3 regions of the Providencia sp. genome follow, and region 3 is predicted to be linked to each of the others. Evidence: predicted binding sites of a transcription regulator. Region 3 holds the regulator's gene; each other region holds the start of a gene.
What was found. The regulator PhoB, encoded in region 3, activates phosphate uptake and scavenging genes when phosphate is short. The targets are predictions, from matches to a motif close to CTGTCATAAAACTGNCNNAT.
Positions count from the first base shown of each region.

Region 1 (10,861 bases), on a different contig from region 3:
AGATAGCCTCGCTTTATATTTTTATTTATTTCCCCTCCTCTTATTTTGGAGGGTTTTTTTTGCTTATTTTTCACACCTTCAGAACTAAACTCTGATATTAACGAAAGCGCTTATTTCAGGTAATGGAATATTTCAATAGCATAAAAATAAAAAGCCATTAACTCTATAATCTAATTTTTTAATATATTACCTTGATAAATTATATAAAAACATTATATTAAAAAGCATATTGTTAGTGAAGTTTTTTTTTATTGATAAACGGCTTATAGGATATAAAAATGACTAAATTTAAAGATATAACCAGCAATATTTCCGGTAATTTAAATGAATTGGGCAAGCATATTCCAGATGTCATGAAGCAATTTTCTGGCCTTGTTACTGCGGGCACTCAAGATGGCGCCTTGGATAAAAAAACCAAAGAATTGATTGCCATTGGTATCGCTGTTGCAAACCGCTGCGATGGCTGTATTGGTTTTCACACGAAAACATTAGTTGATTTAGGCGTGACAGAGCAAGAATTATCTGAAGCTCTTGGTGTCGCTATCTTTATGGGCGGTGGTCCTTCTGTTATGTACGCCGCAGAAACAATCAGCGCATATAAAGAATTTTTAACAAAATAACTCAACGGTCACAAACAAGAGAAGCTAATACTTCTCTTGTTTATATCCGCTTAGTTTCTTTTTACCTACGCATCCTGCGCAATATCAGATCAGTGCGGTATTTTCGCTTGTTCCATCATATGTTTCAGTTGTTGTGGCTCATCTATCCACGCTGGTGAATTAGGGCAGCCGGCACTCTTGGGATTAATATCGCACAACGTAAACTTATTCAATATCGATTTTTCATCTGAATCTCTTTGTGCCAATAAATCCTGATAGCTTCTATCCTCTTGCGCGATTTTCTTGTTTGGATCAAAAACAAATTGTTTTTTTGCCTGTACTTCTTCACGATTTTGACCGATTTCTGCATACTGACGGTCAACGGGTGGCTTTTCATGGTATGAATAATCGGCGGCAAAACCGCAAAAAGAAAAACCAAAAAAGATAAGAAAAATAATCTTTCTAAACATATAGATACCTCCAAACTTTGGATATAAGTTGGCATTATAGGCATCTGATAATTCAATGCTATTAAAAATTAAAAATAAATATATAAAAAGCTTATCATTCAACTTGTTATTAATAAATAACTATACAATCAATTGATTGATGAGATTATTCTTTTTCCATAAGCAAAAAGTGTAAACTTAAAAATTGCACACTGCTATTTTTTAACCTTGTACCCTCTGTCTTTTTTCCTTCAAAATGATCACGCTAAATATGCCTTTACGACATTATTTATTTTAATTGATCACCACAGCGAAGGAATACCTAATGCACAAAACACAATTTGGCCCCTATATTGATGTCAGCGTAAATGCAATTTGGGATGACTGGCAAAATTATCCAAATGGAAGACCTAACCCCGAGTACAGCCAAGCAGCAATAAAGTATGGAATGGATATTCTGTATCTTGGTTTTTTAACCGCAGATCCTAACAACAATGCTGCTTGGTCAGCTCAACCGAGCATGCCAATTTCATGGGCGACACCGATGAGTGATGAATTAGTTGCAGGTAAGGTTAAAGTAGCGGTCTCTTTTGGTGGCGCAGCAAATAAAGATGTTTCACTAGTACAAACACCTGAGCAATTAATCGCAACATATCAACAAGCAATCGATATATTACAAGCGTCTCATTTAGATTATGACTTTGAAAATGGACTTTATGATGAAGATAAAGCGTTCAATGCATTAGCGGTTATCATAGAAAGAAATCCCGAAATAACGCTAAGCCTCACTTTACCCACTATGCCGACAGGCCTAACAAGTACCGGACTTGCACTAGTTAAAAAATCGATTGATGCAGGTTTAGTCATGAAAATCAATGGAATGGCAATGGATTATTATAACCCTAATTACCCAGATTTAGGTAAAGCGGCCATTCAAGCGGCAATCAGTATCAAAAATCAATTAGAGACCTTTTACCCGACACTATCAGACAGTGAGCTATTTAATTTGGTCCAAATTACGCCAATGATTGGCTTGAATGATGATCTAACGATGTTTACTTTTGATGATGTCAATATTCTGAGTGATTTTGCTAAAACCACTGGCGTCAATTTACTCTCAATGTGGAGTCTTACCCGAGACATGCCGGGTGCTAGTCCCTATCCTGAAGCAACAAGCTCAGGTAATCCAGAGCAAACAGAAGATTTCGAGTATTCTGCGTGTTTTACACAGGCACTCAATTAATTATTAATACACCAATGAGTACAAAAATAGTTTTGTGCTCATCTATTATAGGCCGCTCTACCTATGACGGATAATGATGAAAACCCATTTTCTCAGACACGTTTCGACCAGCGGTTTTTAATAACGTCACATAATGGTCAATTTGCAATTCATCAAAACGGATCGTTGGAAATGATATCGATAACCCTGCAATCACGTGACCTAAACGGTCATATACTGGCACTGCAATACAGCGCAAACCTAATTCTTGCTCTTCTCTATCTTGTGCATAATGCAATTCACGTACCGATGCCAACTCCGCCAGCAATTGGTCAATACTCAGCAGCGTCGTCTGTGTTTTTTTAACAAATGACTCATCTTTTAATGCATGACGAATAGCATCTTCACTTTTCCACGCTAACAGTATTTTACCAATTGCAGTGCAATACAAAGGGTTACGCCTACCAACCCGTGAATACATACGTAAATTATAGTTTGAGTCTATTTTATGAATATAAATAATTGCATTTTCATCTAATGCGCCGAGATGTACCGCCTCATGGGTTTCTAAGCTTATCGCACGCATTTCTTTGTCTGCGATTTCAATTAAATCAACATATTCGAGAGACTTAGCACCAAGTTCGAATAATTTTAACGTTAACGAATATTTATCAGCTTCCCCTTCTTGCGTCACATAACCGAGCTGTTTCATTGTTTGTAAAAAACGAAAAGTTGTCGCTTTAGACATTAGCAAACGTTGCGATAATTCAGACACGCCGATTTCTTTTTGTTCGCCTAGCGCACTGAGAATACTAAATACCTTAACGACCGCAGACACCGCATCCGTTTGAATTGTTTTATCCATATCTATTATTCATCCACTATTGATAAGAAATCGCATCTAATTATTTACATTATACCTATTCAGTCAAACTTCACGACAGAGCCAGTAGCATAATTGCCCATTAACTAAAAAACAAGAACAGTGATTTGATATTTTTAAAACAGCGTTTCATTTTGTTGAACTTATTTTGAAAATGCGTTTTAATAGTAAGCAACACGCAAAGTTATCGTCATAGAGTAGGTGGTAAATATGGGTACAGGTCTACAAGTTGCCGTTATTGGTGAATGTATGGTTGAGTTGCAAAAATCAGGGGAGCTTTATAAGCAAACCTTCGGTGGCGACACGCTAAACACTGCGTTATATTTGTCACGCTTAACGCAATCACAAGGTGTCACAACCCGTTACCTTACTGGATTAGGACAAGATCCATTCAGCCAGCAAATGCTTTCAAGCTGGCAGCAAGAAGGTATCAACACTGAAAATGTCGCAATTTCAGACAAACTTCTTCCCGGCATGTACCTTATTGAAACTTCACCCGATGGCGAGCGCCGTTTTTTTTATTGGCGTGATAATGCAGCCGCTAAATTTTGGTTAAATGAAGACAGCAAAGCACACACACAGCAACTTCTTAATGAACAACAATTTATTTACCTTAGTGGCATCAGTTTAGCCATTTTACCCGACGCCGCACGCCAATTACTGTTTGAAATTCTTCAACAAGCTAAGCAGCATGGCGCTAAAATAATATTCGATAATAATTACCGCCCTACACTTTGGCCTTCAAAAGATGTTACAAAACAAGCATATCAACAAATTCTAAACCTAACTGATATTGCATTTTTAACCTTTGATGACGAACAACTACTCTATGGTGATATCCAAGAAGCTGAATCCATCACCCGCGCTCAGCAATGTGGTGTAAAAGAGATCGTCATTAAACGTGGTGCAGAAGCCTGTTTTATTATTATTGATCATCAAAAAATCGAAGTACCTGCCAATAAAGTCGACCATGTGGTGGATACTACCGCCGCAGGGGATTCTTTCAGTGCAGGTTATCTTGCATGTCGTATATTAGGTGGTACACCTATCGAAGCGGCAAAAACAGGCCATTTATTAGCTGGAACCGTCATCCAACACCGGGGAGCGATAATTCCATCTGAAGCAATGCCGGCTATTAATTAATTGAAAAGGTTAAATAATGAATCAGCTACTTGAAAAAATAAAAAGTCTCAAAGTTGTCCCTGTTATTACAATTAATAACGCTGAACATGGCGCACCACTCGCAAAAGTATTGATGGAAAATGGCCTACCTTGCGCTGAAGTGACTTTTCGCACCCCTGCGGCAGTACAAGCAATTAAAAACATGCGAGCGGCTTATCCTGATTTGCTCATTGCCGCTGGTACCGTATTAACTACAGCTCAAGTGGATCAAGCCATTGAAGCCGGTGTTGATTTTATTGTTAGCCCGGGTTTTAATCCAAAAATCGTCGCTTATTGCCAACAAAAAAATGTGATTATCATTCCTGGTGTGAATAGCCCAAGTTTGGTTGAACAGGCGCTTGAATTTAATTTGACCACATTGAAGTTCTTCCCAGCAGAAGCTTCTGGTGGTGTTGCGATGTTAAAAGCCTTAGGTGCCGTTTACCCAGTCAAATTTATGCCAACTGGCGGTATTGGTTTGAACAATATTGCTCAATATACCGCACTACCGTCTGTTCTCGTTTGTGGTGGCTCGTGGATGGTACCTAATTCGCTGATTGATAGCGAAAATTGGCAAGAACTTGGCAAGTTAGTGGCTGAAGCCGCTAGTATTTAATTTTTAGTTAGATAAGCAAACCTCGTTACCAAAATCAAAAATGGTACGAGGCTTGCTGTTTGCATCGAGGAAATTAACTCAAATCAACTATTAATAAACCGTTTTAATTGTTGATGTAATTTATTGTTTTCTTGCTTAAGCAGTTCATTCTCTTCAAGTAAATTGATGGTAATTGCAATACCCGGCCAATCAATTTCCAGTTCATGATAAAGGCGCACTGCGCGTTGAACGATAACAACCGCACTATCATCAAATAACCATTCTGTATGGCTGATAATGGGTTGAACTATCCCTAAACCGACAATTTCATTCAATTCATCTTCACGGATACCCGTATGAACGCAAAATTCAACGGTTGTGAGTGTAGTAATTTGTCCCATTATTTTTTCCCCCAATCTTTGCGTGGGTCAAAACCTTGTTGGGAGGCTGCGAGTTTCTCCCAAAGTACAGTCGCTTCAGCATTTGTATTGGTTGGCATGACTATCTTAATGATGGCGTACAGATCGCCGGTTTTTTCTTTACTCGCCAACCCTTTGCCTCTTACGCGCAACCTTTGTCCCGCTTGGCTATTAGCTGGTATCGTCAAGGCAATTTTTTCTTTCAAGGTCGGTATGGTAACTTTAGCGCCTAAAGCCGCCTCCCATGGAGCGAGTGGGACAACAATTTCAATATCATGATCTTTAACATCAAATAGCGGATGCGGTGCAATACGAATTGTTAGCCATAAGTCGCCATTTTCGCCACCATTCTCCCCTGCCGTTCCTTGCCCTTTTAAACGAATTCGTTGCCCTTCTACAACACCTGCCGGAATTTTCACATTCAGAGTTTTAGGTATTTCACTTTCAACAAAGCCATAAGCATTATATACAGGTAAGTTATAACTCAGAGTTCGCGTATGTGCTTCTTGGGTTTCTTCTAAAAAAACGGCCAATTCTATTTCTAAATCGTGACCGCGCGTACTACGTTGTTGATGCCAAGAGCTGCGCCCACGTTGGCCAAATATTGAGGAGTAAATGTCGTCAAAATCTTCAGGGCTAGCCCCTTGCTGACGATAAGATTGATTAGGCTGCCCTTGGCCATATTGCTGAAATTGTGGGTCATTTCTGTGTTCCCACAGTTGGTCGTATTCTGCTCTTCGCTCTTTGTCACTCAAAACTTGCCACGCTTCGGCAATTTCTTTAAAGCACGCCTCCGCATCGGGTTCTTTACTGACATCTGGGTGATATTTTCGTGCTAGGCGACGATAAGCCGTCTTGATTGTTTTTAGGTCATCGGTACGTTTTACACCCATAATGGTGTAATAATCCTTTAATTCCATAGTCATATCCTGTTTATTTCATGGTGGATAGATTTCTTATGGTGCTCTACGATATCAATTATAGGTCAGGTAAATATAATAACCGACTCAAATTTGACTTATATGACTTAACGCATAAATGCCACTATTTTAGAGGATATCGATAATATCTATATATGTTTATCACTACCATTATCAATGTAGAAAGCAATTCAGCCCCACAAAAATACAAAAAAAATAGGCAATTTTTATAATTTCACGCTAAACCTATAAGAGCATCTTTCTTTGCAAAGGACCACTCTATGGACGCAATAGCAAATGGCCTTACTTATCACGTTAATCACTCGATTGCGGTTGAAGATTTTATTACGCTAATTAGGCAATCACCGCTCAATGCGACGGTTCAAACCGATAATATCGTTCAATTAGAGAATATGCTGAATAATGCAGATTTGTTGATTAGTGCATGGGATGAAATACAGGTGGTTGGTTTTGTGCGAGCGATCACCGATTTTAGTTCTTGTTGTTATATCGCCGAATTAGCGATAGATACGAACTATCGTCAGCATGGCATCGACCGACAGCTTATGCGTATGGTCGCTGAAGAACTCCCACCCGAGTGCGATATCCTGTTTCTGTCCACTGAAAGCAACCACACCGGATACTTAAAATTGGGCTTCAGCCAATCACCCCGCGCATGGCACACAAATGCCAAAAATTTTTTAGATAAGCTGAATGAATCACAGTGATTAGCTGATAAATAAACAAAAATAGTTATATATCAAATGATTATAATATCGAAATAGATTTAACAACAGCACAGCAGTAACTAAATAGTTCACCATACGAATGGAAGACAAACGAAGATATACTTTAGAAATAACTTAGTATTTTAATTTTTAATTTTTAATCTTAGAATTAAGTCAGTTTTCCCTCGCCACCCATCTGATGCTCTAAATAATTCGTATTGTGGGTAGGCGACCAGCGAGGATATCTTGGGGAGCATACATAAGTATGTGACCCAAGTAGCCGAGAGCAGTCAACACCCCCACAATGCGAAGTATGACGAGCATCTATTTGAGGCGACCGCGGAGACGCTTAATAGCTTGACTATGCAACTGACTCACCCTCGACTCCCCGACATCCAACACCGCCCCTATCTCTTTTAAATTCAGCTCCTCCTGATAGTACAGCATCAAGACCATTTTCTCCCGTTCAGGTAGTTGGTCAATTGCAGCTACAATTTGCTCACGCAGGCTGGATTCCATCAGTAGGCTTAGCGGGTTCCCGCCATCGTCATCATCCATTGAGGGTTCACAGCTTTCCCCATGAATTTCATGCCATTCATCATAAGAGGATAGCTGGCTGTTATTGGTGTCTAGCAAGGCTTGACGATATTCAACGAGGTCAATGTCGAGCGCTTTGGCAATTTCAGGCTCAGTGGCACTGCGCCCAAGGGATTGCTCCAATGTGCCGATCGCTTTCGTCATTTCGCGAGCTTGACGACGCACACTACGTGGCGCCCAGTCACGGCTACGCAGTTCATCGAGCATAGAACCCCGAATACGCTGTACCGCATAGGTGGCGAACGAAGCCCCTTGGGTAGCATCGAAACGTTCCAATGCATGCAATAAACCGATGCCCCCCGCTTGAATTAAGTCGTCGATATCGACACTGGCGGGTAATCTGACTTGCAGTTTTAGGGCTTCATGGCGTATTAGAGGGTAATAACGCTCCCATAGGCTATTTTTATTAATGACACCTTCGGCAGTATACAAATCACTCACAACCTGAATCACCCTTCAAGTTTTACGAAAGGTAGTTATTATCTGTGTTGATTTTAATTTCAATCCGCAGAGTAAGGCGCTAAATCAGGCTCTATTTACCCTATCCTAAATAGGTAAAATTTGAATGATTACCATTTTAATAGTTGTTCTAAGTGGATTTTTGATGTGATTTGTTGGTGACACAAGAGATAAAATCCAGCACTATTTTCCTTAAAAATTACTTGGTTAGAGCTAAATCTTAGGCTTTACATTTGAAAAATGGGAGTTTTAAAAATGGCTAATGATGGTCTAAATAATTCGAGTTGTAGGAAGGCGGCAAATAAGGTTATCCCGATGAGCGTACATAAGTACGTGATTCGGGTGGCCTTATGCAGCCAACGCATCTACGACTTGAAGTATGACGACCAAAGAAAAAGGCCAGCAACGCTGGCCTTTAATCAGGAATACAAGTCTAAATTAACGAAGCAGACTCAGAACACCTTGTGGAACTTGGTTAGCTTGCGCCAACACTGCAGTACCTGCTTGTTGCAGGATCTGACCACGGCTCATGTTAGAAACTTCTGTTGCGAAGTCAGCATCTTGAATACGGCTGCGTGCTGCGCTCAGGTTGTTAACAGAGTTGTTCAGGTTGTTGATGGTAGATTGCATACGGTTTTGAATCGCACCCAAATCTGAACGGAAGCTATCAACTTGAGCCAATGCTTTGTCTAAAGTATCTAATGGCTTCATTGCAGATTGCTCTGTTTCAGTCAGCTCGGTTGCTCCGCTAAATGCTACTGTAGCAGCAGTTGCTGGAACTATCGGAGGACCAGGTTGTTCAGCAGCACCAGCGGTAATAGCTTGTGTTGCTTTTAAAGTAACTTCTTTACCTGTGCTGTCTTTACCAGTGATATAAACTTCTGTTGCTGATGCTTTTCCATCAGCATCTAGTTTTTCGAAAACTTTAGCGCCTGTAATTGGTTGTCCACCAACTTGTAACGCATTAGCAGCAGTAGTCGCTGCCGCTTTATCAACAGGTAAACCTGTAGCTTGCTTGTATGCATCTGATGAGTAATCAATTTCTTTACCCATATCACCTTTGCTTGCTGCATCAAAACCAGTTAAGCCTAAAGTAGCACTGTCGATTTTTTTCAGGCCGATAGAGATAGTTTCATTATCGTTAGTACCGACTTGAATACTCATTTTAGTGTCTTGAGTTAATACTTTTACACCGTTAAATTGAGTTTGCTCAGAAATACGGTCGATTTCTTCCATGCGAGCTTTAACTTCTTTATTGATTGACTCTAAATCGCTCTTAGAGTTAGTCCCGTTTTGTGCTTGAGCAGTCAGTTCACGAACACGTTGTAAGTTATCGTTAATTTCGTTAACTGCGCCTTCAGCGGTTTGTGCGATAGAAATACCGTCGTTCGCGTTACGTGCAGCTTGAGTTAAACCTTTAACGTTTGCAGTGAAACGGTTAGCAATTGCTTGGCCCGCAGCATCATCTTTTGCGCTGTTGATACGTGAACCTGAAGATAAACGCTCAATTGCAGTACCCAGTACGCCTTGTGAACGGTTTAAGTTGTTCTGAGTAGTCAGAGACAGAATGTTAGTGTTAATAACTTGAGCCATGATTTATATCCTTGTTATTCATATTAATACGTTAAGCCTAGATGCTTAACTCTGTAAATTTCGTCAGCAAGTAGATTATCGGCTGCAACCAAAACCCCTTTAGGCCTTTTAATGAATATTTTTGTTAACAAGGTAAGAAATGGCGCTGCTATCAGCTTCTTGACGGATAACTTTTTTATTTAATACCCGAATTTTCATTCATTTCATCATCATTTATTCTTAATAAAGATAATTACCTCTATTTAGCCCCCTTACTCCCGTCATCATTATTTATAGAAATAGTCTAATATTTTCAGCCCATCCGCCGATAAAGAGCTAAACAGTATTTATTTTTAGGATTTATATTCAGGAGTAAGACATGGCAGGTATATCTACACTCGGTATCGGGGCTAACTTAGATTTAAACGTCCAAATGGACCAACTTGAAGCGATGGAACGCCGTCGTCTTGACCCGCTAAACACCCAAAAAGCCAGTTATGATGCACAAATCAGTGCCTTTGGCAAAATGCAATCTTCATTAGAAAAGCTCAAAAAAGCAGCGGAAGATTTAAAAAAGTACGGCGATATCAGCACCACTAAAGTGACGGGTGAATACAAAGCTTTTGACGTCAAAACGGATGGAAAAGCCGTTGCTGGTGTACATGATATTTTAGTCACTCAGCTCGCTAAAGCACAGACCATTGCCACCAAAGGACAAAAAGATAACAAAGCGCTATTAGGTAGCGATGCCGCTGAACGTACAATCACCATTACTCAGCCTTCGCAAAAAAAAGATAGTGATAAAATCGTTATCAAACTTGATAATGAAAGTACCTCATTAATTGAAATTGCTGATGCTATTAATAAAACTGATAAAAATATCACAGCTTCAGTAGTTAAAGATAAAACCAATAATTACCATTTGGTTGTCACCTCAAAAAAAGAAGGTACCGAAAATCGCATTAGTATTAATGTTGATGGGGATGATGCCCTAGCAGCCATACTTAATGTCGAATCTGATATTGATGATAAAGGCAATGTGACTTTAAAAAATGCAGCTAGCTCTGGCATGGAGCAAAAAGTTGCCCCGCAAAATGCCCTGCTAGAAATTGACGGTTTTGAATTAGAATCACAAACCAATGAAGCTAAAGACTTATTTCCTGGTTTAACGCTCACCCTAAAAAAAGAAAGTGAAAACGGCAAACCAGATCATTTAATTGTGTCGGAAGACATTGAACCTGCTAAAGCAAAAATCAA
Region 1 covers NZ_JBQDNB010000030.1:29,159-40,019, reverse strand. Annotated here, with positions in the region: gene ACTH6U_RS18120 (carboxymuconolactone decarboxylase family protein) at 279-620, shown strand; gene ACTH6U_RS18115 (hypothetical protein) at 710-1,069, opposite strand; gene ACTH6U_RS18110 (chitinase) at 1,374-2,291, shown strand; gene kdgR (DNA-binding transcriptional regulator KdgR) at 2,353-3,135, opposite strand; gene ACTH6U_RS18100 (sugar kinase) at 3,364-4,296, shown strand; gene ACTH6U_RS18095 (bifunctional 4-hydroxy-2-oxoglutarate aldolase/2-dehydro-3-deoxy-phosphogluconate aldolase) at 4,313-4,930, shown strand; gene ACTH6U_RS18090 (chaperone modulator CbpM) at 5,014-5,310, opposite strand; gene cbpA (curved DNA-binding protein) at 5,310-6,248, opposite strand; gene ACTH6U_RS18080 (GNAT family N-acetyltransferase) at 6,530-6,976, shown strand; gene ACTH6U_RS18075 (RNA polymerase sigma factor FliA) at 7,301-8,014, opposite strand; gene ACTH6U_RS18070 (FliC/FljB family flagellin) at 8,471-9,625, opposite strand; gene fliD (flagellar filament capping protein FliD) at 9,984-10,861, shown strand, end outside.
Region 1: a site for PhoB is predicted at 3,259-3,278, ahead of kdgR (DNA-binding transcriptional regulator KdgR). Genes of this name have one in related genera too.

Region 2 (10,861 bases), 110 kb from region 3:
AAATATGCACACGTTTCTTGATCCTGCGGTTCCGTTTGGCGGTGTTAAATCATCTGGGATAGGGCGTGAATTTGGTAGTGCCTTTATTGAACATTACACTGAATTGAAATCTGTCATGGTGCGCTACTAGTCTTAATTTTTTAATTTATTGGTTAACTATTTCCCGACATTACTGTCGGGATTTTTGTTTTACAAATTATGACAGGGACATTTGAATTATCGGCTCTATTATCGATGCAGCAGGCGGTCGTTAACTTACCTAAAATGAATTATCTTGATGAATGATAAAGCCTGATGAGACTAATTCTGTGCGATTAGAGACGTTAGCCTTGGCGAAGATATTCCTTAAGTGAGTTTTCACGGTAGAGAGCGATACACCGAGCAATAATGCGATGCGCTTGTTGCTAGCACCTTCTCGAACTAAGTGAATAATTTCTTGCTCTTTTGGGGTATAAGAAACTAAAGAGTCAGGTAATACATCAAAAGTCATCAATTCGGCAACGGGTAGGATAGCATTCAATCTCATCACTTCTTGCTGTGTAAACGGGCAATCTCTTAATACTGAAATTCCTGCGATGATTTTATTTTTTCGTCGAATGAAAATTTCTGCCATATCCGTTAAGTTGTTTGGTTGCATGAAATCATAAAAAAAGGCCTGATTTTGTTGTTTCATTTCAGGGCCCATTCTTACCAAGCGTAGATCGTCACCTCGAAAATTATCCGGATGCAATGGATCCAGCTGATGAAAGTATTTTAAATAATCCTGATGCATACGAGGCGGGATACCATAAAGCACATGATTATTTGGTTGCCAGTGTTCATTGACAAGATAATAAACCGACGCCGAAATTGGAATAATATGCGCAATGGTATTTAAGCAACAGTCGATCAATGTTTTTTGATGATGGCTAAATGGGATTGAAATCATTATATGCCCTTGGGTATCGTTATATCACTATCATGCCGCGAATAATCGTTAACATAAAATAAACATGTTAATAACGTGAGCTCGATTACACAATTTGAAACTGGTTATTTTACAGAAAAACCTGTTTCTCTGCGATTAGGTATATTTTGCGGATTATTTATTAATATATTAATGATGTGATTGTTTGTTATATATTGATATCTAATTAATTATTTGTTTTTTGGAATATGTGGTAGGTACTTTTTGTATTGAATTAATAGCTAGTCCCCTCTCTCTGGGTATCGTTCTTTAGGACGATAGCGACATGTTTGTGCTTATTTCTATAGTGAGTAATTAATTACTATATTTTTACAATTAATTTACAACTGTTGCGGTGTTCTGAAAAAGAGAGGGATACAAAATGAATTTATCCTCAAAACTATCATCACATATTGAAAAAGGTAAAGTTGGCTTTCCCACTACATTGGCGAGTTCTGTGGGAGTCATCATGGCCAGCCCTGTTATTTTAACCGTTACCAGTGGTTTTGGTATTGGGGGCGACACCTTTGCTTTAGCCGTATTATTGAGTTTTATTATGATGCAGGCTCAGTTAACGACATTTTCTGAAGCTGCTGCAATTTTACCAACTTCAGGCTCAGTGTATGACTATATCTCATGTGGTATGGGGCGATTTTGGGCAATCACTGGGGCGTTGTCTGCTTATCTCATCGTGCATGTTTTTGCTGGAACGGCAGAAACTATTCTTTCAGGTATTATGGCACTGGTGAATTTTGAGAGCCTTAATACAGTATTGGAAACCAATAATTCGTCTTGGATGGTTGGTGTTGGGTTAGTGATTGCATTTGGGCTGTTAAATGCTTTTGGTATTGAAGCGTTTGGTAAAGTGGAAGTGGTACTGACCTTTGCGATGTGGAGTACCTTGGTTATTTTCAGTCTTTGTGGATTACTGATGCCATTTCATGTTTCTGTGGATGGCTGGTTTGGGCAAGAATTGAATATTTCCGACCCATCTCTCGTATTAAGTTTTATCGGTATGGCGATGTTCATGTTTGTGGGGTGTGAGCTAGTCACTCCAATGGCACCCGAAATTAAAAATTCAGCGAAAGTGATCCCACGAGCGATGACGATAGGATTATTCGGTGTAGCGACCTGTATGTTTTTATTTGGTGCCGCGTTAACCAATCAAGTCGAAAATGTCATTGTAGATCCTCAAAGTCACACGAGTTTGTTGGAAACGCCGATGGCGATACCTGCATTTGCAGGGCAAGTGATGGGCGACTTTGGTAAATATTGGATAGGTATTGCATTATTATTAGCTGGCGGTGCGACGATCAATACGTTAATGGCTGCTGTGCCTCGTATTTTATATGGTATGGCACTTGATGGGGCATTGCCGCGTATTTTTGCTTATCTGCATCCACGTTTTAAAACACCTGTATTTGGTATTTTAGTGGCAGTGCTGATTCCTTGTTTACATGCATTTGCAATTCAAGGGGATTTGGATCGTATCATTCCTCTTGTTTTAGCGGCGGTTTGTTCTTGGGGAACGGCCTACTTATTGGTAACGATCTCTGTTGTGCTATTACGTATTCGACGCCCTGACTTACACCGTGCATACCGTTCACCCTTCTTTCCATTACCACAAATTATTTCCAGTGTAGGGATTATCATTGCCATTATTTATATCACGCCACCGGGTATGAATAAGTCAGATGTTTATGTGCCTTTTGCGATTATGTTAGGGCTGACAGCGAGTTATGCATTGATTTGGACGGTTTTTGTACAAAAAGTGAATCCATTTAAACCCGTTGATGTTGAATTAGTGCTTTCAAATTCGTTTTCTGATGAAGAATTAGAGGGGGTACAACTTGAACCATTACGCAATCTCGCCTAAATATTCATTTTGGCAAAAAATAGGTTTATTGGGTAAGAAACGTCTACCAATAGGTTATCAAGCAGGTTTAACCTTAAATAAGGTAGAACGAGATGTTTCATCTTACCAATGTGAATTTGCATTGGGAGGGGGAGCGCTAGCGGTGCTTCTCATTAAACCACAAGACGAACTGATTATCGAAGTGACTGAGCGTGTCAAAACATTATTTATGGCTTTTATTGTTTATAGTCATTTTACGGTCTCTGGGGCTTGTGATAATACGATTGAAGCGCGTATTAATGTTAAGACGACAGGAAGTATGCGTAAGAAATCGATACGCTATGCTTCCAAACAGGTTGATGGATTAGCGATTATTGATTTACTAAATGAATATCCCATTATTCAACAGACGCTTGAAGAATTGGATTTTAATTATTGTCATATTGAACTTAAAGATGGTTTTTGGCGTTGTGTGATAGAGCCTTTCACCGCCTCTGAAATGGTGAGTCGAATACCGGCAACGCGTCGGTATTTACGATTAACTCAACAGCAACGTCATCGCTTACTCAGTGCATTGCAGCTTGTTAGTCAATTGATGAGAAAAAGATTCCCAACATATTGAATTTAATGTCAAATAATATCGTGAAGCTGAATTTTCACTTTTATGACAATCACCTTCATGATTATCATTTTTATAATAATTATATTTTTATCGACATAAAAGCGTCATCCAACTGTCATTTGGTTCCTTTAGGATGCTTGTCATTATTCGAAGCAGTTACTTCTTTATCTTCTTTTATTGGCAAGGAAACAGTTATGACAGGTAATTTTATGAAATCTATTTTGGCCGTCACTGTAAGTGCATTGATTTTAGGTAGTGTTATTCCTGCGGTTGCTGCCGAAAAAAATGATGCAGTTTCTGAAAACCGCGCAGCACAAGGTGATATTACAAAGTTTGGTGGCGCTCGACGCCTTGCAACAGAACAAACTGACATCATGAAAGCGGCACTTCATAACGGACAAGCAAAAAATGTTATTTTGTTTATTGGTGATGGAATGGGCGACTCAGAAATTACTGTCGCACGTAATTATGCAGAGGGCGCGAGTGGTTTCTTTAAAGGAATCGATGCGTTACCTATTACGGGCCAATATACACATTATGCGTTAGATAAAAAAACGCAAAAACCTGATTATGTTACCGATTCTGCTGCCTCTGCTACATCATGGTCTTCTGGTGTTAAAACCTATAACGGTGCATTAGGCATTGATGTTTTTGGTAAAGATCACGAAACCTTAATTGAGATTGCTAAGCGTCACGGTAAAGCAACAGGTAACGTGACAACATCTGAAATTCAAGATGCTACACCAGCAGCGCAGTTTTCTCATGTGTCAGGCCGCAAATGTTATGGACCAGAAGAAACAACTGAGAAATGCGCCACGAATGCGTTAGAAAATGGTGGTCGTGGTTCTATCTCTGAACAGTTATTAGTGACACGTGCTGATGTAACTTTAGGCGGCGGTGCTAAAAGTTTTACACAGCAAGCTAAAGCTGGTGATTACAAAGGTAAAACGCTAGAACAGCAAGCTGTCGAGCGTGGATATAACATTGTTCGTGATGCGAAATCGTTGGACGCTATCAAAGAAGCTAACCAAAACAAACCTGTTTTAGGTTTATTTCATGACGGCAATATGACTGTAGCTTGGGAAGGTCCAAAGGCGATTTATCAAGGCAACTTGAAAAATGAACCGTTGGAATGTAAACCAAATCCAAAATTAAACCCTGATGCACCTACATTGGCACAAATGACTGAAAAAGCGATCAATTTGTTAGAAGTCAATCCAAATGGTTTCTTCTTACAAGTAGAAAGTGCTTCTATCGATAAGCAAGATCATAAAGCGAATCCATGCGGTCAAATCGGTGAAACGGTTGCCCTTGATCAAGCTGTACAAGTAGGCTTAGATTTCGCTAAGAAACACGGTGATACATTGGTTATCGTTACAGCTGACCATTCACATTCAAGCCAAATTATTCCTGAAGGAACGAAATCAACAGGTTTGACTCAAGCGCTAATCACTAAAGATGGTTCGGTGATGGTGGTGAACTACGGTAACTCTGAAGAAGATGATTCACAGGAACACACTGGTGCTCAATTGCGAGTTGCTGCATATGGTCCACATGCTGCTAACGTGATGGGTCTAACTGACCAAACAGATTTATTCTTTACCATGCGCGATGCGATGGGATTGAAACAGTAATACCAACCCTGTAGTACATATAGTACAAATTCTCCGTGACAGGATGTTACGGAGAATTTTTTATTTATGGTTTATATTTATTTATAATTTATATAAGTCACCAGTACTTCTTCCTTCTAGTTGTTGGTGTTTTTTTATTGGACATTTTAGCTGCAAATTGAGTGAAATTATTTCAAAAAATTAAGATTGAATTTTGCTAAAAACGAGATATGATTGATAATCATTATCATTTAATAGGTTGAATCGCTATGCCAACTACTCTCTCAAAAGCAACTGGTTTAAGGCGTATAGGCGCAGGTATATGGGGTGTTTTCGCCGTAATATTGTTGAGCATTGCATATTTGCTCAGCAGCATCGGGTTAGAAAACCTAAAAATTGTAATGATAGTGATGATGGTTGCAACCGCGGGAATGCTATTTAATCGTGGTTCTCGACGATTACTGATTATTCCTGCTGTTATTTCATTACTGTGCTTTTTAATTGCTTTTGTCTTACAGAGCTCAGCACCCTAGTACATAAACAAAGAGAATTAGATATTAGAAAGAATATTAGAAATCAAGAATGAATTATCCAATTTTAATGTTAAGAGCTGTATATCGGTAAGAATATATTGGTGCAAAATAGAAACTTGAATTATAGGGTTCTTGCTCACTAGAGTTTGTAGCTTATTGAATCCGTTGTTTTATAACCCTTCAATGATATGTAGTTAAAAACATACTGTTTATTAGTAATCAAATGTCTACAACTTATTTATAAACAAATAAAATGGTATATAAGTATTGCTGTTTACTTATCTCGATGTATTCATAGTAAAAATAATGGCCAGCGTATAAAGCTGACCACTTAAGTATGTAATGATAATTAAAAATGTGTATTGATTAGCGCTTGGTTGATTGGTAAACCTTGAATTTACCTGTTTTAGCTAGTAGTTCATGACCGCCAAAGGCTTTATCTAATAGTTCAGGGTAGGGTAAGAAAGCATTGGCCACAATACGGAAACGACCACCTTTTTTGAGATATTTAGGTGCTTGTAAGATCATCGCTTCTACCGCGCTATAACTGGTATTCAAACCATCATGGAAAGGTGGGTTTGACAATATCCAATCAAATTTATCATCGATATCAGAATACACATCACTGGCGAGCACTTTACCGGTGAGTTTATTTGCTTCAAGAGTTGCAATTGAAGAGGCGATAGCGGATGCACTCACATCACTTAAGGTTAGTGTAACATCTGGATTTTGTGTCCCAATTACGGCGGCTAATACGCCATTACCACAGGCAATATCGAGTATATTACCGCTCATTGGGTTAGTCAGAGTCGAGAGCAGTAAATCACTACCAATATCGAGTTCTTCATGACTAAATACACCTGGAAGAGCATGAATTTTGACGTTATCAATTTGATAACCGCGCCACCAGCGCTTAATATCAAAAGTAGTCGGCTGTTCTAATTCTCCATGATATAGACCACAGCGCCGAGCAGAGTCAATTTTTTGCAGTGTTGAGATGCCTTCCATGATGGATTCAGCACTTTTAACACCACTCCGGTTTTCACCGACGACAAAAATTTGGCTACCAGCAGCAAGATGCGTACAAAGGTCATCTAATTGAAAACATGCTTCTTGCTTATTTTTTGGCCAGTAATAGATTAAGGTATCACAAGGCTGGATAAATTCTGCGGGAGTTGTTGCAGAAAAAAGTGCATTATCACCGATTAACGGCTGTAAATTTTTCCAGCGATGGTACTGGTTAGTGAGAACACGTACACTTGCGGCTTCAAGAATAGCGGCAAATTCATCCTGAATGTCACCAGCCAAAATGACATGACGATCGGTAAAATGTTCGAGATGGCGTTGTAAAACTTCGCTGGCAGGTGTCAGTAATGACATATTCTGTCAATCTCCTAAAATGATAAATAATTCACGCTACCTTACCAGAAAATAGAGAAATAGCATTGCTCTGTTGGCGCTATTAATCCCCTTTGATAAGATGTGGTTGTTAATAAATAGCGACTGGAAGAAAAATGACACGACGCGACAAGCTTTTAGAGCAAATGGGGATCACTCAATGGGTGGTGAGAAATCCGACTGTGCTTCGCGGTGAACGTGGTGTAAGGATACCAGAATCGACTAAGCTTATTATTATTACTGATGAGAACCTTGATTTAAATAGCCGTTTGCTAAAAGATATTTTTTTGACAATGAATGTCTCTTCGGCAGATGTGGTTTGTATTAATTCAGAGCAGCTAAACTTAATTCCAACACCAATAACAATTCCTTGTTGGACACTCGGTAGTGAAGCTAAGCCTGAAGGTTCAAAAATCACGTTTATTTCACCTGTTTTGTCTGAGTTGATGGTAAGTCGTGACGCTAAACAGGCACTATGGAAGCAAATTTATCAAAATGATGAAAATTTCAACACTAAAACAATCTGATCTTGCGACAGCCTTCTTAATTGAGAAACTAAGCCATGATTTCCCCTGGACTGAGCGTGTTTTTTATGGGAATCAAGGGGAAAAGTATCATAATCTTAAAATTTCTATTAATAATCAAATTGTTGGTTATGCGATAACTCAATATGTTCTAGATGAGGCAACACTATTTAATATTGCTATTCATCCCGATTATCAAGGCAAGGGTTATGGTCGTTTGTTACTTGAGAAGCTCATTAGCGACCTAATTGCAAAGGGTATTCTTACGCTATGGTTAGAAGTCAGAGAGTCTAATGCCTCTGCTTTGCATCTGTATGATAAACTTGGTTTTCATCAAGCTACTGTGCGTAAAGACTATTATCCTGCGAAAAAAGGCCGTGAAGATGCGTTAGTTTTAGCATTGACCTTGTTTGAGGATAACTTATTTAAAGACAACGAATTTACAGATAAATAGTTTAAATATTCGCTATTGATTAATTCCTTTTTTTAAACATGAAACCATGGTGAACTGTGAACGATGCAGTGTCGTGGTTTTTATTACTTATTGATTTATCTTTGTATTTAATATGTATTTATTTCAAAAATGCTATTTAATAACTCATTCAAATTTACATGATGTCAATGTATCTAGAGATTATTTTCAATAAAAACTGCGTAAATTAGCGCTGTTTCTAATACTTCTAAAATAAACAGCATAAACGTCAGAGATTTGATGCCAATTAGGTAAAACGCGGATAAGCTGGTCTGAATGTAGCTAAATATATTCATTTATCCGAGGTTTTCACTATGTCATCGTTCAATATAGCCGTGATTCCTGGCGATGGAATTGGTACTGAAGTTATTCCTGAAGGGTTAAGAGTTTTAGAGGCCGCAGCGCGTAAACATAATATAAAACTTAAATTTACGCATTTTGATTGGTCATGTGAAACTTACCACCGTACAGGACGCATGATGCCTGAAGATGGCTTAGAACAATTGAAAAAATTTGATGCTATTTTCCTTGGCGCTGTCGGATTTCCTGGTGTGCCTGATCATATTTCTTTATGGGGTTTGTTACTGCCGATTCGTCGTGCCTTCAACCAATACGTTAACTTGCGTCCTGTGCGTTTATTTGAAGGAATAAAATCACCTTTAGCTGATAAAAAACCGGGTGATATTGATTTTTATGTCGTGCGCGAAAATGTGGAAGGGGAATATTCAGCGATTGGAGGTATTCAATATGAAGGTACTGAAGATGAAATGGTTTGTCAGCAAAGTATTTTTACCCGTAAAGGCACAGACCGCATTTTAAAATATGCCTTTGAGTTAGCGCGTTCTCGTGACAAAAAACATGTAAGTTCGGCGACAAAATCGAATGGTTTGTTCCACTCAATGCCATATTGGGACAGCCGAGTGGCCGAGATGGCGAAACAATACAGTGATGTGAAAGTTGATCAATTCCATATTGATATTTTCGCTGCAAATCTAGTCAGAATGCCTGAGTATTATGATGTAATTGTTGGGTCTAATTTATTTGGTGATATTTTGTCTGATTTAGGACCTGCTTGTACTGGCACTATTGCTATTGCACCTTCTGCTAATATTAACCCTGAAAAGCAATTTCCATCGATGTTTGAACCCGTTCACGGCTCAGCGCCAGATATCGCAGGTCAAAACATTGCTAATCCAATCGGTACAATTTGGGCCGCAGCCATGATGATGCAGCATTTGGGCTGTCCACAAGTGCATGACACTATTATGGCTGCGGTTGAAACTGCCATTAAAGAACGCCGTAATTTAACTCGTGATATGGGCGGAAATGCAAGTACTCAGGCTCTGGGTGAAGAAATTGCTCAGTTGATATTGGCTTGATTTTTTTGATCGCGAATTAAAAATTAGAATCAAGTTACGCTGAATCTAGATATTGTTTTTTTACAGTATCTAGATGCTTTGATTGTTTATAACCCCAAGATCTGCGAAAATATCCGCCAATTACGATTAACAAGACGGATTTGCTAAGCTAAGAGCCAAGTTTTGCCTCGCCTAATGCATGTACAAATCTGTATACAGATGAAAAGACGGTTAAATGACAGATCAGAATTTTCTACATGAAGTGAGCACGCGTAGGACGTTTGCTATTATATCTCACCCCGATGCGGGTAAAACAACTATCACTGAAAAGGTGCTATTGTTTGGAAACGCAATTCAACGTGCGGGGACAGTAAAAGGGCGTGGTTCTAATCAGCATGCAAAATCTGACTGGATGGAAATGGAAAAGCAACGTGGTATTTCAATCACCACATCTGTAATGCAATTTCCATATCATGATTGTCTGGTTAATCTTCTCGATACCCCAGGTCACGAAGACTTCTCTGAAGATACTTATCGTACATTAACGGCGGTTGACTGCTGTTTAATGGTGATTGACTCGGGTAAAGGGGTTGAAGATAGGACGCGTAAGTTGATGGAAGTCACTCGCTTACGTGATACACCAATTTTAACTTTCATGAATAAGCTCGACCGTGATATTCGTGATCCAATGGAATTGCTCGATGAAGTTGAAAACGAGCTAAAAATTGCGTGTTGCCCCATTACTTGGCCTATTGGCTGCGGTAAATTATTTAAAGGGGTTTATCATTTATTACGTGATGAAACCATTTTATATCAAACTGGACAGGGTCATACGATTCAAGAAGTTCGTATTATCAAAGGGCTAAATAATCCCGATCTTGATGTTGCCGTGGGTGATGATCTGGCTAAACAGCTGCGTGATGAACTTGAATTAGTTCAAGGCGCTTCTCATGAATACGATCACGACGCTTTCTTGGAAGGGGAATTAACTCCTGTTTTCTTCGGGACTGCACTCGGTAACTTTGGTGTTGATCATATGCTTGATGGCCTGGTTAAGTGGGCTCCTTCACCGCAACCTCGTCAAACTGATGTGCGTGAAGTGAAAGCAACAGAAGAAAAATTCACCGGGTTTGTATTCAAAATTCAGGCCAATATGGATCCGAAACACCGTGACCGTGTTGCGTTTATGCGCATCGTTTCTGGCACCTATGAAAAAGGCATGAAATTACGCCAAGTTCGCATCAAGAAAGATGTGGTTATTTCCGATGCGTTGACCTTTATGGCTGGTGACCGTTCTCAAGTAGAACATGCCTATGCAGGGGATATTATTGGTCTGCATAATCACGGAACTATTCAAATTGGTGATACCTTCACACAAGGTGAAGATTTGAAATTTACTGGTATTCCTAACTTTGCCCCTGAATTGTTCCGCCGTATTCGTCTACGCGATCCGCTGAAACAAAAACAATTACTTAAAGGTTTGGTCCAACTATCTGAAGAAGGTGCTGTTCAGGTCTTCCGTCCATTGACCAATAATGAT
Region 2 covers NZ_JBQDNB010000001.1:387,339-398,199, reverse strand. Annotated here, with positions in the region: gene ACTH6U_RS01780 (aldehyde dehydrogenase family protein) at 1-130, shown strand, start outside; gene ACTH6U_RS01775 (response regulator transcription factor) at 260-928, opposite strand; gene ACTH6U_RS01770 (APC family permease) at 1,329-2,822, shown strand; gene ACTH6U_RS01765 (DUF3156 family protein) at 2,797-3,423, shown strand; gene phoA (alkaline phosphatase) at 3,618-5,057, shown strand; gene ACTH6U_RS01755 (DUF1435 family protein) at 5,306-5,569, shown strand; gene rsmC (16S rRNA (guanine(1207)-N(2))-methyltransferase RsmC) at 5,936-6,949, opposite strand; gene ACTH6U_RS01745 (DNA polymerase III subunit psi) at 7,084-7,494, shown strand; gene rimI (ribosomal protein S18-alanine N-acetyltransferase) at 7,463-7,945, shown strand; gene ACTH6U_RS01735 (tartrate dehydrogenase) at 8,278-9,342, shown strand; gene prfC (peptide chain release factor 3) at 9,557-10,861, shown strand, end outside.
Region 2: a site for PhoB is predicted at 3,525-3,544, ahead of phoA (alkaline phosphatase). Genes of this name have one in related genera too.

Region 3 (10,861 bases):
TAACAAAACAGTTTTTTGCTTTGCCAAAGGATGCCAAAGAACAAATCTCAATGAGTCATTCAAGACACTTTCGCGGATATACAGCCTCAACACAAGAGAGCACGCGAAATCAACCTGACTTTCGTGAACAAATTGATATTGGTGAGGAATTGCCAGCTTTACAATTAACCGACCAAGATCCAATTTGGCTGAATTTACAAGGACCAAATCAGTGGCCACAAGCATTGCCTGAGTTGAAAACACAAGCGCTTGCATGGCAAAAAGAGATGCGAGATATCGCGATTAAATTAATTAAAGCCTTTTTAGTTGCACTTGAGTTGCCTGAAAACAGTTTCGATAGTGTTACCGCCGAACCGGCACAGCATTTATTAAAATTAATTCATTATCCTGCTCGTACTGATAATCATGAGGGAGAGCAAGGCGTTGGTGCCCATAAAGATGCGGGGATTTTGACACTGCTTTGGCAAGATAATAGCGGTGGATTACAAGTTGAGACAGATAATGGTTGGATAGATGTTGCACCATTAGAAGATGCATTTGTAGTAAATATTGGTGAGGTATTTGAATTAGCAACCAATGGTTATTTACGTGCAAATGTTCATCAGGTTGTTAGGGGGAAAAATAGCGATTCACGTTATTCTATCGCTTATTTTATTACCCCAAGTGTTTTTGCCGATGAAGTTCCCTTATTGCCGCTACCTTCCTATTTAGCTCAACAAGCGTTGGGGCCTGATAGCGATCCTTTAAATCCATTATTTACCAATTTAGGCAAAAATGTCATTAAAGGCCGTTTGCGTTCCCATTTATCTGTTACTCGCCAATTTTATCCTCACGAGTACGAGCAAATTATTAACAATAGTAATATTGTATAACTGATAATGTGATGATTTATGAATAAAAAGTTGGAGCTTGTGAATGTCAGATAAAAGCGATAAAAAAGATTTAAATGGGAGAGAACTATCCCCTGAAACATTAATGATGAGCTATGGGTATGACCCACAATTATCGGAAGGATCGATAAAACCTCCTGTGTTTCTGACATCAACTTTTGTCTTTAAAACGGCTCAAGAAGGTAAAGATTTTTTTAACTTGGTTAGCGGGCGCGTACAAGCGCCTGATAACCAAAAACAAGGTTTGGTTTATTCGCGTTTCAATCATCCCAATAGTGAAATTGTTGAAGATAGATTGGCTCTTTATGAAGGGGCGCAAAGTGCTGCTTTATTTTCATCAGGTATGTCGGCTATTACGACTTGCTTGATGGCAGTCTTAAAACCTGGCGATGTATTGCTACACTCTCAACCTCTATATGGTGGTACTGAAACCTTATTTTTGAATACGTTAACACGGTTTGGTATTACTTCAGTTCCTTTTCAAAATGGTTGTGATTTAGCGGCTATTCTTGATGTAGTAAAAGGGATTGGGGCAGGTAAAAAAATTGCGGCGATTTATATTGAGACACCATCAAATCCGCTAAATACGGTGGTGGATATTCAACTGCTCAGTCAAGCTGCCAAGCAAATTGCACATCAACAAAATGGCGAAATTCCATTATTGATTTGTGATAATACGTTACTGGGGCCTATATTCCAGAAACCTATTGCGCTCGGTGCTGACTTAAGTGTGTACTCACTAACAAAATATGTCGGTGGGCACTCTGATCTGGTTGCGGGTGCCGTTGTCGGAAGTCGCGATTTAGTCAAAAAAGTCAAAGCGCAGCGTAATGCGATTGGGACACAGCTCGACCCACACTCAAGTTGGATGTTGGGGAGATCTTTAGAAACACTGCAACTTAGGATGGAAAGAGCCAATGATAATGCAAAAATTTTGGCCCATTTTCTCAACCAGCATCCTAAAGTCGGTAAAGTTCATTTTCCTGAATTTTTGCCGAAAGACAGTGCAGAGTATCGAGCTTATCAACAACAATGCTCAGGCGCAGGCTCTACATTCTCAATCAATGTTGGCGAAAATGAAGCCGATGCCTTTCGTTTTTTAGATAATTTGGCGTTATTTAAACTTGCGGTGAGCTTAGGGGGTACAGAGTCATTAGCGAGCCACCCTGCATCGACTACGCATTCAGGGGTAGCGCAAACTGTTCGTCAAAATATCGGCATCAGCGATAATTTAGTGCGTTTATCTATTGGCATTGAAAATGTCGATGATTTGAAATATGCGTTACAGCTAGCGCTAGACGCAGTTTAACTTACTCCATGATGGCAGAGAATTTAAACTCTCTGCCATTTATTTGGCTAAATCATAGTGGGTTAATTGATTCGATACTGCGCTGGCAACTCGCTAAATCCGAGACCATTCACTTTTTTCACCGGAATTTGCACTGGAATTCGTTCTTTCATGGCTTCAACGTGGCTGATAACCCCAATCGTTTTACCGGATGCATTTAAACTTTCTAATGCATCGAGAGCGATATCTAATGTTTCGGCATCGAGTGTGCCAAAGCCTTCATCCAAAAATAGTGACTCTAATTGGGTTCTGTTACTCACCATATCGGATAGTGCTAGGGCTAATGCGAGACTGACTAAGAAGCTTTCACCACCCGATAAGGTTTTGATGTCTCTGAGACTATCAGCTTGCCACCCATCGATAACTTGTAGTTCAAGGTTAGTTTGATGACTACGTTGTAGTAGATAGCGGCCGTGTAATTTATCGAGCTGCTGGTTGGCTAAGGTAATGAGACAATCAAGTGTTAAGCCTTGTGCATAACGGCGGAATTTATCCCCTTCGGCGGAGCCAATGAGCGTGCTGAGATAACTCCAATCATCATAACTGAGCTGTCCATCTTCAATTTGTTGTAGTAAATCTCGTTGCTGGTGGCGCTGCTGTTTATCCGTTTCTAACTGGCTGATAATTCTACCCTGTTCTTGATTAAGATTTTTTATTTCTTCATCAAATTGAGCAATTGCTTGTTTTAATTGCTCTTGTGAAATGCCTGTAAAATCTTCAAGACGTTGTTGTTCATGGGCGGTTAGCGCCAGTAAAGCTTCTTTATGACGGGTTTCGCTTTGCAGTAATGCTTGGCTAATATTTTGTTTTAGCTGTTCTAATTGTATTTTTTCTTCAGTGGCTAGTAATGCATTGAGGAAGATTTGCTGTGAATCAAATGGGCTTTGGGTTAATGCTTTATTAAATTGTGTTTGTGCATTTATCAATAATTGAGTGATTTTCTTAACCGATTCAATGATGGCTTGATGGCTGCCATTGAGGACGGAAATATTTCTTTCAATGTCATTGATATTTTTGGTTAAGAGTTCTAATTGATGGGCTAAACGAGTTTGTTTTTCTTGCATCCCTTCAATAAATTGGCTGACAGTGAGTCCATTTAATAAGTTTTGGCGTTGATTTTTTTTCTCAATCAGCTCATTACTGCATTGTAATTGCTGTTGTTTTCCATTTTCGAGCTGTTTCAATAATTGCGTTTTTTGTGCTATTTCAGCCGCCAATGTCGCATTACTGACATCTATTTGTTGCGTGAGTTTCTGTGCCGCTATTTTTTGTGATTCGTAGAATTGACTGCGTTGTTCAATGTTGCTGAACCATGCATCAAAATCATTATTTTCGGGCAATATTAACTGAAATTGAGTGAGGGCTGACTGTAATTGCTCTGTTTGTTCATTTTTGCGTTGTTGTAGCTGATTTTGTTCTTTTTGCATCTCATCAAACATCTGAGCGTGATATTTAAGACGTTCTTCGAGTAATGCGAGAGTGGCTTGCTGTTGTTTAACGAGCGCTTGTTGCTCATTTAATTGATTTTTAGCCTGCTGATAATCGCGTTCTAATAGCGTGAAATCCGTAATCACTTTTTGTTGTGTGGATAACTGTGTTTTTAAATCAGCAAGAAGTAAATTAACCGCTTGTTCGGTTTGCGCTAATTCTGTAGTAAGTGCTTGCTCACAGGTACTACGCCATTTTTGATTTAATTCATCAAGCTGTTCGGATAATTGTGTTTTGAGCTGTAAATTTTCACTTTGACGCAACTTTTGATTTTGTAAGTACGATTGTTGCTCTGATAATTTGATCTTATTGCTATCGAGTTGCTCAGTGAGTTGTTTTAAGCGCTGTTGTGTATCTGAGGATTTTATTAATTGATAAGCCTCAACCGCAGGGTGCTCGTGAGAGCCACAAAGTGGACACGGGGAGCCTTCAATGAGTTGCTGGCGCTCTTTTTCTAAGCTAACAATTTTTTGCTCTAATTGCAGTTGTTGTGTGAGATCTTGAATATGGGGCTGTAAATTGCTGATATTAGTTTGTACTGATGCTAATTCTTTTTCAGTTTGAGCAATTGATTCAATTAATAAAATCTGCTGTGTTGCTTGCTTTTGTGATTGAACTTGTTGAGCGAGACACTGTGATAATATAAAGGGTAATAATTGCGCATGTTGTAGCTTGGTTTGTAGTTGTACAATAGTGTGATTTACTTCATTAATATTCTGTTTTTCTTGGCAGTTTTTATAGTTATTTTCTAATTGATTAAACGCGTCAGTTTCTTTGTCTAAAGCCGTTTGCGTTTGCGTCAACTGAGCGGATTGCGTTTGTTTTTCTGCCTGTAATACTTGTAGTTCTTGTGAAATTTTGTGCTGCTTTTGGGTTAGTATCGAGAGCTGTTCAGTAAGTTCATTGAGGTAACGTGCTTGTTGCTTCCAACTGCCTAGTTGCCCGCTAATTTCTGCATCTTTTTGTTTTTCTTTTAGAAAAACATTTAGTTGTTTCAGTTGGTTATTTGCGTGTTGTAACTTCACCTCGGCTTCATTGATAGACTGTTGTTTTTGGTCATATTCAGACTGAAATTGGGTTACAAGCTTAGAAAGTTCACTGAGTTGTTGGTTAAGATGCGTTATTTGGTTATCCAACGGGCGAACTTCGTTATCAATTAATTTATTCTGCTGCTGCATATACGCCAAAAATTGCGTATTTTCATTATTAGCTTGATCTTGTTTTGCTTTCAGTGGTGCAAGTTGTTTCTGCATTTCCTCAAGACTTTGTTGAAGATATTGTTGCTTTTCATTGTGTTCAGCTAACGACTGTTGTTGGCGCTGAACATCTTGCCATAAAGGACGCAAAGCCTCTGCGGGAGCGCTGTCTGCTAATTTTTGTAGACTGGGTTTTGCAGCCTGAAAATCCTGTTCTGACTTGTCTAGCTCTGCTTGTAATTGTTGTAAGCGTAGAGTCAGTTGGTGCTGTTGTTGCCACCAATTTATGGCTTGTTGATGACGATTTTTTTTATGATTAACTTGAGCTTCTTGTTGTGCGAGTACTGTTTGTTGTTCTAATCGTTGTTGGTGCTCAGATTCAGTCAGCAAATTAATGCTTTGTGCTCTCGCCTTCAATAAGTCTAATTCGGTTTTGACCTGTTTGTGTTGGTTATAAATATAAATTGAGATTTGGCTATAGATTTCAGTCCCTGTTATCTCTTCTAAAAGGTCAGCGCGTTCTTTTTCTGTTGCGTTTAAAAAGGCGGCAAAATCCCCTTGGGAAAGTAGAATCGATTTAGTGAAACGACCAAAGTCGAGTCCCGTAATTTGAGTGATCCGCTCTCTAATTTCAGTGACTTTAACCGCAAGTATTTGCCCATCAGCTACCGTCGCTAGCTCGGCTTTAGGCTGTTGAAGGTTTCCTTCAGATTTACCGCCTGCACGACGTTGGCTCCAAAATGCGCGGTAAGCAACACCTTTTACTTCGAATTCAACTTCCGCTAAACATTCGCCCGTATGGCGCGTCATGAGCTCATTTTGGCTAGCAGATAGAGAGCCTAAACGAGGTGTTTGATGGTAAAGCGCGAGACAAATCGCATCCAGTAAGGTGGTTTTACCTGCACCGGTCGCACCAGTTATCGCAAACAATCCTTGGCTAGCAAAAGGTTCTTGCGTGAAATCAATTTTCCATTCGCCTTTTAGTGAATTAATATTTTTTAAGCGAAGACTCAGGATTTTCATGCTTGACCCTCTTGTTCTGAACGTAGTGCGTCATAGGATTGTTTGAACAGTTGTCGCAAGCGTTGTTCTTGTTCGGCATCGTCAAGTGATTCTTCTGCAAGACGGCGTAAAAAGACCTCTTCAGCAGTTAATTCATTGAGTGTTTCATTGGCTAATACACTTTGCTGTCCTTGCTTTTGTTTACGTGCTCGGCGCAGTAATACGACCTCAACTGGTAAGGTTTGGGTTAAGGCTTCTATACGTTGTTGGATATCTGAAAGATAGTCTTGTGACGCGACTTCGATATCTAACCATACCGGTTTATCACCTTGATAGTCTTGCCAAACTTCCAGTTGTTGCTGGATTTCTTTTAGAGACCCTTTGACACTTTGTAGTGGCTGCGAAATTGGAATTGGTAATTGAGTGATATCAGTAAGCGTGCTGCCATTAAACTCAACCAGACAGACACTTTTTTGTTGTTGTGCTTCATCAAAACTTAATGGAATTGGTGAACCGCAATAACGAATATGTTGTTGGCCACCAATGACTTGGGGTCGATGAATATGCCCTAGGGCAATGTAATCTGCGGGTGGAAATGCGCCAGAAGGAAACGCGTCAAGTGTGCCAATATAAATGTCGCGGACTGAATCTGTCAGCGCTGCGCCGACAACGGTGAGATGCCCTGTCGCGATAATCGGGATATCAAGGCCTAGTGTTTCTCGTTGTGCGACGGCAAGTTGGTAGCTGGCTTGGTAATAGTCATGAATTGCCGTTTGCAGTGATAATTGTTTTTCTTCACTACTTTGTCCCGCAATACTTATCTGAATGTCTCGAGGGCGCAGGAATGGGATGGCGCAGACGAGGCCGCTAGGCAATCCTTGGTTATCCATTAAAGTAATAATATTAGGTTCAGCGCCAGAGGTTATTACGCTGGTATTGAGGTAAGCCAGCAAAGAGCTGGATTCATTGAGAACGGAAACGGAATCGTGGTTTCCACTTAAAATAACCAACTGGCATCCAGTTTTTTGTAAATCGACGATAAATTTATTATAGAGTTCTCGTGCATAGCTCGGCGGTGAGCCAGTATCAAAAATATCCCCTGCGACAATCACTGCGCTAACCTGATGGAGCGTAACTTGTTCAATAAGCCAATTTAAAAAACATTGATGTTCAGCGGCACGACTTTTAGTGAAAAAATATTGGCCAAGGTGCCAGTCAGAAGTGTGGATCATGCGCATGAGCTATCATTCCTTGTGATTGTGCCATTTTATTAGTGAAGAGGACTCGATATTCTGTCGGTCAGTATACCTTATCGCGGTAATACGATGGAGTGTTATGCAATGGAAAATGATGCTGTGATGTGAATAAAGCCGTTAAAATTGTTATTACAGTAAGATAATTATTAGTCTGCAAATGGATGATAATTATATTGCGCTATGTGATTAATGTTTCACTTAGATGATCTTTTCCTGTAATTATTAGGTGGAATGTCAGTCATCACCGATAATAGTCATAATTCTGTCATAAAAGTGACGCATAATGCGTTCACATTAAAAATATCTTCTTATTTACAGGAACAATCATGGCAAGACGCATTCTAGTTGTTGAAGATGAGACGCCCATCCGTGAAATGGTTTGTTTTGTATTGGAACAGAATGGTTTTCAGCCGATTGAAGCTGATGATTATGACTCTGCAATTGCGCAGCTTGTTGACCCGTTACCTGATTTAGTTTTACTCGATTGGATGATCCCAGGTGGCTCTGGCATTCAGGTTATTAAACATATGAAGCGTGATAGCGCAACTCGCGATGTCCCTGTCATGATGTTGACTGCCAGAGGTGAGGAAGAGGATCGCGTGAAAGGTTTAGAAGTGGGCGCGGATGATTTTTTAATCAAACCCTTTTCGCCAAAAGAATTGATTGCTCGCGTAAAAGCGATTTTACGCCGAATTTCGCCAATGGCGACAGAAGATATTATTGAAATGAATGGCTTGATGCTTGACCCAACCTCTCATCGTGTTACTTGTCGTGAAATTCCTATCGATATGGGACCAACCGAATATAAATTATTACATTTTTTTATGACTCATCCGGAGCGTGTTTATAGCCGTGAACAGCTATTAAATAATGTTTGGGGAGCCAATGTTTATGTTGAAGATAGAACCGTAGATGTTCATATTCGTCGTTTAAGAAAAGCACTGGAAACAGAAGGGCATGATAAAATGGTACAAACAGTACGTGGTACTGGATACCGTTTCTCTGTTCGTTACTGAGAATTCATTAGGGAGAGACCCAAGTGCTTGAACGTTTATCCATAAAACAGCTAATTTGGGGGCTGTTTTTATTTATTTTACCCGCACTCATATTATCAGTATTTATAGGCCATCTAGCATGGCTTTTAGTCATTTCTTTGCTAGCTGCATTATTTTGGCACGGGTATAACCTGCTAAAATTATCCTATTGGTTATGGTTAGATAAAAGCATGCTTCCACCCGCAGGTAAAGGGGGTTGGGAGCCAATATTTTATGGCATTTATCAAATGCAGCAACGTAACCGTAAACGTCGTCGTGAGCTAGGGCAGCTAATTAAGCGTTTTCGCAGCGGGGCTGAATCATTACCCGATGCGGTAGTGATGATGACAACGGAAGGTAATATTTTTTGGTGTAATCGCCATGCGCAGCATTTATTAGGTTTTCGTTGGCCTGAAGATAATGGGCAGCATATTTTTAATCTGTTGCGTTATCCTGATTTTAGCCGCTATTTTACGGTTAAGAGTTATGATCAAGCGCTGACAATTGAGCTTAACAGTGGTGAAATTGTCGAGTTTCGTATTTTGCCTTACACTGAGGGGCAGCTTTTAATGGTTGCCCGGGATGTGACGGAAAAACGACGATTAGAAAAGGCTCGTAGAGACTTTTTTGCTAACGTGAGTCATGAATTACGTACACCATTAACGGTCATTCAAGGGTATCTTGAAGTGATGGATGATCAAGAAGGGACCTCTGCGGTTAACAAAAAAGCCTTGAATGTGATGCAAGAGCAAGCTTATCGAATGGATAATCTGATCAAGCAGTTATTGCAGTTATCACGAATTGAAATCGCCCCTCATATTAATCTGGACGAACAAGTTAATATTCCCGTTATTCTTAAGATGATTGAACAAGAAGCGCTGAGTCTGAGTCACGGCCAGCACCAATTTGAGTTTAATGTTGATGAAAAATTACGCGTAAATGGCAATGAAGAGCAACTACGTAGTGCCGTTGCTAACCTTGTGTACAATGCCATTAACCACACACCTGAGGGAACTAAAATACGGGTTGATTGGCAGAAAACCAGTCATGGTGCTCGTTTTAGTGTCAGTGATAATGGCCCTGGTATCCCTACGGAGCATATATCGCGTTTGACGGAGCGTTTTTATCGAGTGGATAAAGCGCGTTCGCGCCAAGGTGGTGGTGGAACGGGGCTTGGATTAGCTATTGTGAAACATGCAGTTCAGCACCATAGCAGTCAACTCGTAATTACTAGTCAATTAGGTAAAGGTAGTGAATTTTCTTTTACACTCCCTCCTGTTTTAATTGTGTCTGATAAAAAAAGCTAAAACAGGGAAAATAATCACCTTATTAATATTAATCATAGGGTTAGTAAGGTGAATTTATCTGTGATATTTATTAAATTCGCAATTTATTTAATAATCGCGACATATTCTCCCTAAAACTATTTATATTTTTTTATCTTATCCTACCTTTTAATAAAAACGATGAGTGATAAAATGATTAAGTGATGATTTTTTAAACAAATCATATAACGGATATTCTAATTTTACTGACAGTAATCACTAGTTCTGAAAATTAGTTTGGTTGTTTATTCTTGTTTTGGGGTTTGCTATTGCCTTTTTGCCCTATAAAAGTTTTACTTGTCGTCAGTTATTGGCGGTTTTTTCTGTTTTTTAACGTTTCATTTCAAATGATTTAATAAATCATATATTTTATATTGTTAATGATATGTTTTATCAGAATTCTATCTCGTCATATAAATTTCAAAGGGTTGCTAGTTAAATACCCATATCTTTTTATTTTCGTTACTTAAAATTAACATAATATGGCTCATCGTTTATCATCAAGAGATATTATCGCGTTAGGTTTTATGACCTTTGCGTTATTTGTTGGAGCAGGAAATATCATTTTCCCTCCTATGGTTGGTTTGCAAGCAGGTGAACAAGTTTGGACGGCTGCACTTGGCTTTCTGGTTACTGGTGTCGGTCTTCCCGTTTTAACCATTATCGCACTGGCAAAAGTGGGTGGTGGTATTGAAGCGTTAAGTACTCCAGTAGGTAAAAAAGCCGGATTATTACTCGCTGTTGTCGCATACTTATCCGTCGGTCCATTATTCGCAACACCAAGAACCGCCACCGTATCGTATAAAGTCGGTATCGCCCCATTGTTTGGTGGTGAATCTGATATGTTATTATTGATTTACAGCGTGGTTTATTTTGTCTTAGTGATTGGTATTTCACTTTACCCAGGCAAATTACTCGATAGCGTCGGTCATATACTTGCACCCGTTAAAATGCTCGCACTTGCGCTTCTAGGTGTTGCTGCGGTGTTATGGCCTGCCGGTTCTCCTATCCCGTCTACTATCGAATATCGCGATATGGCATTTTCAAATGGCTTTATTAATGGCTATCTCACCATGGATACACTTGGGGCGATGGTATTTGGTATTGTGATTGTGAATGCAGCACGTTCAAGAGGTATTGATAATTCGTCATTGTTAACCCGTTACACTATGTGGGCTGGGTTAATAGCGGGGGTTCTGCTCACACTGGTTTATCTTTCACTTTTCAAACTCGGTGAAAACAGTGGTTCTTTGATTCCGAATCCGGCGGATGGCGCAGATATTTTGCATACTTATGTGCAATATACCTTTGGCGATTACGGT
Region 3 covers NZ_JBQDNB010000001.1:275,992-286,852, reverse strand. Annotated here, with positions in the region: gene ACTH6U_RS01305 (isopenicillin N synthase family dioxygenase) at 1-872, shown strand, start outside; gene ACTH6U_RS01300 (cystathionine gamma-synthase family protein) at 916-2,199, shown strand; gene ACTH6U_RS01295 (AAA family ATPase) at 2,262-5,945, opposite strand; gene sbcD (exonuclease subunit SbcD) at 5,942-7,162, opposite strand; gene phoB (phosphate regulon transcriptional regulator PhoB) at 7,507-8,196, shown strand; gene phoR (phosphate regulon sensor histidine kinase PhoR) at 8,220-9,521, shown strand; gene brnQ (branched-chain amino acid transport system II carrier protein) at 10,022-10,861, shown strand, end outside.